Linked DNA regions of Acuticoccus sediminis. Each later gene encodes a partner of the first gene's protein in a complex. Links are inferred from orthologs where the notes say so. Each region holds a gene or a part of one and is shown on either strand. Other genes may lie near its edges.

Region 1 (3,230 bases):
TGACATTTCGCTAAGTGAAAGTGTCTCGACGCTGTACTCGCGTGTGGGTAACGGGCCGTTCTTCCTGATCGTCGCCCTACTACTCGCGTGGGTTGCGTCGAGACGGCGGTTCGCGGGCTGACATAAGGCAATTCGTATAAATGTGTGGACGGGACAAGCCCGCCGCACTTCACGGATAACACTTTTAACTTGAGGCGACGCAACCAGGTAGGGTAAAGGTTGTTCGTCTCCCGCAACCCGAGGCGACCTTCGGGTCGGCAACGCTTCGATACTGTGTTGGAGCGCATCGTGTTTGAGGGGAATATGAAACGGGTTGAGGTCATGGCGCCGCGCAAACAGCCGAATCCGATCGATATTCACGTCGGTAGTCGTCTGAAGTTGCGCCGAACGATGGTCGGAATGACGCAAGAAAAGCTGGGCGACCAGCTTGGTGTGACCTTCCAGCAAGTCCAGAAATACGAGAAGGGTGCGAACCGGATCGGCGCAAGCCGGCTCCAGGAGATCGCCCGAATTCTTTCCGTCCCCGTCGCCTACTTCTTCGAAGACGCGAAGGACAATGCTCCCGAGCCGGACCGGAATATGGAATACGGTTTCGCCGAGGATATGACGGCCTCGTTCGACTTACCACAGGTTCCGAGTGGCGAAGCACACGCCCTGGCACGGGCGTTCAGCCGGATTTCGGACGCGCGAATTCGTCGCCGGATCATCGATCTTGTGGAGACTCTGGCTGACGGACAACGTCCGTAACCCACTGAGGGTTCAGTCACGTCTGTTATGCAACCTGCTCAATGGGTTGAAATTACATCGCTCTGTTGACGTAGACATGGCGATCTGATTGATGGTTGCGCCGCCCGCGATGGACCCCTTTCGCGGAGCGGTGCGTTGTGCGTTTTTCGCCAGCGCGTGTGTCCCCAGGGCGGCGGAGCCCCAAAACCCGGAAAGATACTCAATTGGCGCGGCAATCCTACTTGTTCTCGAGTGAGTCCGTCTCGGAAGGGCACCCCGACAAGGTGTGCGATCGGATCAGCGACGCGGTCGTCGATCTCTTCCTCGGAGAAATGCCCGAGGCGCGCGTCGCATGTGAGACCCTCGCGACCACCAATCGCGTTGTCATCGCCGGCGAAACCCGCGGTCCGGACTCCATTACGCCTGAAAAGATCGAGGAAGTCGCGCGCAACGCGATCCGCGATATCGGCTACGAGCAGGACGGCTTCCACTGGAAGACGGCGGACGTGGCCGTTCACCTGCACGCCCAGTCCGCTCACATTGCCCAGGGCGTCGACGCCTCCGGCAACAAGGACGAAGGCGCGGGCGATCAGGGCATCATGTTCGGCTATGCCTGCAACGACACGCCGGTCCTCATGCCGGCGGCGATCTACTACTCCCACCAGATCCTCAAGCGTCTCGCCGAAGTTCGTCACGACGGCACCGAGCCCAAGCTCGGCCCGGACGCCAAGAGCCAGGTCACGCTGAAGTTCGAGAACGGCAAGCCCGTGGCCTGCTCCTCGATCGTCCTCTCGACCCAGCACCTCGACGAGGACCTCACCTCCGAGGACGTGCGCGGCATCGTCGAGCCGTACATCCGCGAGGTGATGCCGACCGAGTGGCTGACCGACGACACGATCTGGTACATCAACCCGACCGGCAAGTTCGTCATCGGCGGGCCGGACGGCGACTGCGGCCTGACGGGCCGGAAGATCATCGTCGACACCTACGGCGGTGCGGCCCCGCACGGCGGCGGCGCGTTCTCCGGCAAGGATCCGACGAAGGTGGACCGCTCGGCGGCCTACGCCGCGCGCTACCTCGCCAAGAACGTGGTGGCCGCCGACATGGCCGACCGCTGCACGATCCAGCTGGCCTACGCCATCGGCGTGTCGCAGCCGCTGTCGATCTACGTCGACACCCACGGCACCACCAAGAACGGCCTCACCGACGAAGCCATCGAGCGGTCGATCGCGAAGTCCATGGACCTGTCGCCCCGCGGCATCCGTGAGACGCTGCAGCTCAACCGCCCGATCTACGCCCGTTCGGCCGCGTACGGTCACTTCGGCCGCGAGCCGGAAGCCGATGGCGGGTTCTCCTGGGAGCGGACCGACCTTGTCGAGGCTCTTCGCGGCAACGCCTGACATGGCGCTCGGCCTCGCAGACCATGCGCGGGGCCCCGGCGGGCCGGCAGCGTCTCCGGACGCCCGGCCCCCATCGGCCGACATCGACATCCGCACTGCCGAGCCGAGTGATCGCGCGACCGTTCGCGCGATCATCGTCGACGCGTTCGAGGGGCGGGAGGCCGTCATCGGTCGCCCCCCCGAGCCGCTGTCGCTCGACGTCGCGGACGCCATCGCCACCCGCACCGTGCTCATCGCCAGCATCGGCGGGGAGCCGGGCGGCGTCCTCGTCGCGCATGCGGAGGGGGACGGGGTGATCGACGTCGAGGTCGTCGCCGTCGCCAAGGCCTTCTCGGGCCGCGGCGTCGGTCAGGCGATGATGCGCCGGATCGAGCGGCATGCCCGCCGGTCGGGCGCGCGCATGCTGACGCTCTACACGACCGCCCGCGTTCCCCGGAACCACGAGTTCTATCGCCAGCTCGGCTTCCGCGAGGCGCGGCGCAGCGGCATGTCGACGTTCGAGCGCATCCACTTCGAGAAAACGCTGATCGGCCGGGTGCAGAAGGCGCCGGTGGAGGGCCTCTACGGCCGCCGCCGCGTCCACGGGCACAAGGTCGATGCGGCCTACGACAGCCTCGCGCTGGACCTCGCGCGGCCCGCCGATCTGGCGGCGCTCTTCGGGGACCGCCCGGTGCGGCTGGAAGTCGGCTTCGGCGGTGGCGAGCATCTCCTGCATCACGCCCGGACGACGCCCGGCATCGGCCTCATCGGCGTCGAGCCGTTCGAGACCGGGATGATGCGCACGGCCGCCGCCATCCAGGCCGAGGGCCTCGCCAACGTGCGCCTCTACATGGGCGACGCGCGACAGGTGCTGGACTGGCTGCCGGACGCCTCGCTCGACCGGGTGGACGTCCTCTACCCCGATCCGTGGCACAAGCAGCGCCACTGGAAGCGCCGGTTCATCTCGGCGGACGGGCTCGACCGTCTGGCCCGGACCGTGCGCTCCGGCGGTGTGGTCCGCTTCGCCTCGGACATTCCGCACTACGTGGACTGGACGCGGGCGCACGTCGCCACCCATCCCGAGTTCACGCTCGAGGCGGACCTTGCCGAGCCGTGGCAGGACTG
Region 2 (3,055 bases), on another replicon or contig:
GCGCCGCGTGCGTCGCGACGACGACGGAAAAGCCCAGCACGACCTTCGGCAGAAGCGCAAGGTTGTTCAGAAACCGGCGGTTCGCCTGGCCGCGTGAATTTTGAGACATCGGTTCATCAGACCCAATCGGATTCCGGACCGTGCGGTAATACGGTATGAGGATTGCCGGATCCTGTCTCCCGCGTGCGGCCGCCGGGCGTTGATCGGGAGCGCCGGAACCTCCATGTAGAGGCCGAAAAAATGTGACGCCCGTCACATTCCCGCGTTGACACCCACGGGACCACATCATATCTCCGCGACAACGCTTGGCACTCACCTCGGTCGAGTGCCAACAGCGGGAAGCACTCAGAGACCGGGCAGTTTCGCCCCTTTTGTCATGAGGACAGATATGAACTTCCGTCCGCTGCACGACCGCGTCGTCGTGCGTCGCATCGAGTCCGACACGAAGACCAAGGGCGGGATCATCATCCCGGACACCGCCAAGGAGAAGCCGCAGGAAGGCGAAGTCGTCGCCGTCGGCCCCGGCGCCCGTAACGAGAAGGGCGAGCTGGTCACGCTCGACGTCAAGGCTGGCGATCGCGTCCTGTTCGGCAAGTGGTCGGGCACCGAAGTGAAGCTCGACGGCGAAGATCTCCTCATCATGAAGGAGAGCGACATCATGGGCGTCGTCGAAGGCGTCTCCGTCTCCGCGTAATCCACCGCGCATCAGACCAGTTTTTCAGGGAGCCCCACAATGGCTGCTAAGGAAGTCAAGTTCTCGGCCGAAGCGCGCAACAAGATGCTGCGCGGTGTCGATATTCTCGCCGATGCCGTGAAGGTGACGCTCGGTCCGAAGGGCCGCAACGTCGTCATCGAGAAGTCCTTCGGTGCCCCGCGCATCACGAAGGACGGCGTGACCGTCGCCAAGGAAATCGAGCTTGAGGACAAGTTCGAGAACATGGGCGCGCAGATGGTCCGCGAGGTCGCCTCGAAGACCAACGACCTCGCCGGTGACGGCACCACCACCGCGACCGTTCTCGCCCAGTCGATCGTCCGCGAAGGCGCCAAGTCGGTTGCCGCCGGCATGAACCCGATGGACCTGAAGCGCGGCATCGACCTCGCCGTCGCCGAGGCCATCAAGGACCTCACCTCCCGCTCGCGCACCATCAACACCTCCGACGAGGTTGCGCAGGTCGGCACGATCTCTGCCAATGGCGACAAGGAAGTCGGCGACATGATCGCCCACGCCATGCAGAAGGTCGGCAACGAGGGTGTCATCACCGTCGAAGAGGCCAAGTCGCTCGAGACCGAGCTCGAGGTCGTCGAGGGCATGCAGTTCGACCGCGGCTACATCTCGCCGTACTTCGTCACCAACGCCGAGAAGATGACGGTCGAGCTCGAGGATCCCTACATCCTCATCTTCGAGAAGAAGCTCTCCAACCTCCAGGCGATGCTTCCGATCCTCGAGGCCGTCGTCCAGTCCGGCCGTCCGCTCCTGATCATCGCCGAGGACGTCGAGGGCGAGGCTCTGGCCACGCTCGTCGTCAACAAGCTCCGCGGTGGCCTGAAGGTCGCGGCCGTCAAGGCTCCGGGCTTCGGTGACCGTCGCAAGGCCATGCTGCAGGACATCGCGATCCTGACCAACGGCCAGGTGATCTCCGAGGACCTCGGCATCAAGCTCGAGAACGTGTCCGTGGACATGCTCGGCCGCGCCAAGAAGGTCACGATCAACAAGGACGAGACCACGATCGTCGACGGCTCGGGCGACGCCGAGGACATCAAGGGTCGCGTTGCTCAGATCAAGCAGCAGATCGAAGAGACCACCTCCGACTACGACCGTGAGAAGCTCCAGGAGCGCCTCGCGAAGCTCGCCGGCGGTGTGGCCGTCATCCGCGTCGGTGGTGCCACCGAGGTCGAGGTGAAGGAGAAGAAGGACCGCGTCGACGACGCCCTCAACGCGACCCGCGCGGCCGTCGAGGAAGGCATCGTCCCGGGCGGTGGTGTTGCGCTCCTGCGCGCCAAGGTCGCCGTCGCGAAGCTCTCCTCCGACAACCCGGACGTCGCGGCCGGCATCAAGATCGTGCTGCGCGCCCTCGAGTCCCCGATCCGCCAGATCGCCGAGAACTCCGGCGTCGAGGGCTCGATCGTGGTCGGCAAGATTCTCGAGAACGACAACTCGGACTTCGGCTTCGACGCCCAGACCGAGGAGTACGGCAACATGATCGAGAAGGGCATCATCGACCCGACGAAGGTGACCCGTTCGGCCCTGCAGGACGCGGCCTCCATCGCCTCCCTGCTCGTGACGACCGAGGCCATGATCGCCGAGGCCCCGAAGAAGGACGGCCCCGCGATGCCGGCCGGCGGCGGCATGGGCGGCATGGGCGGCATGGACTTCTAAGACGTCAACCGAGCCGCCCGTCTCCGGACGGTGGTCGGTCGCCCCAGGGCGCCCGACCGCGCGGCTCCGACGTCTTCGGAGGGACATGGCCCGGCGGCGCGGCGCAGCGCCGCCTGCCAAATTCGGAAAAAGGTCGTGCTCCGCACGGCCTTTTTTTGTGCCCGACCTGTCATTCGACCGCCGTGAGGTGCACGCTAAAGTTCCCGCAAGCAGGGGAACCATCATGCCCGTCGACGCCACGCCCGACCCAAACGCCGAACAGCGCGAGTACTGGAACTCCCCCACCGGCGACAAATGGGTCCGCAATCAGGGTGCGCTCGACACGCTGTTCGTGGAGATCACCGCCGCCCTCCTCGACGCCTCACGGCCGACGCGGACGTCCAGCGTGCTCGACATCGGCTGCGGCGCGGGGGACACCACCATCGCCTTCGCAAAGCGTTCGGGCGCAGTGCTTGGCGTCGACCTCTCGACGAGCCTCCTCGCCCGCTGCAGGGCCCGCATCGAGGCCGCGCGGCTCGCCAACGCCACCGTTATCGAGGCCGACGCGCAGACCCACCCCTTCCCGCCCGACAGCTTCGACCGCGTCGTCTCCCGCTTCGGCGTGATGTTCTTCAACGATCCGGTCGCCGCCTTCACCAATGTGCGCCGGGCGATGGGCGCGGAGGGGCGGATCACCTT

The links.
Region 2: the proteins of metK (region 1) and groL are in contact, whole or in part, in a cryo-EM structure (PDB 8P4O), measured with the Escherichia coli proteins. The link is inferred for Acuticoccus sediminis from one-to-one orthologs.

The regions. Positions count from the first base shown.
Region 1 is NZ_QHHQ01000010.1:163,940-167,169, reverse strand. Bases 130-3,038 are described here. They hold metK (methionine adenosyltransferase), read left to right. Parts: upstream 130-950; coding sequence 951-2,126; downstream 2,127-3,038. Other genes in these bases: DLJ53_RS36570 (GNAT family N-acetyltransferase), read left to right, coding at 2,098-3,038; DLJ53_RS30930 (helix-turn-helix domain-containing protein), read left to right, coding at 322-747. Also shown: lnt (apolipoprotein N-acyltransferase), read left to right, coding at 1-121; more of DLJ53_RS36570, read left to right, coding at 3,039-3,230. UniProt on the Escherichia coli protein: Catalyzes the formation of S-adenosylmethionine (AdoMet) from methionine and ATP.
Region 2 is NZ_QHHQ01000001.1:1,665,655-1,668,709, reverse strand. The notes cover bases 222-3,055. They hold groL (chaperonin GroEL), read left to right. Parts: upstream 222-733; coding sequence 734-2,377; downstream 2,378-3,055. Other genes in these bases: DLJ53_RS07285 (class I SAM-dependent methyltransferase), read left to right, coding at 2,601-3,055; groES (co-chaperone GroES), read left to right, coding at 389-694. In the rest of the region: DLJ53_RS07300 (methyl-accepting chemotaxis protein), read right to left, coding at 1-109.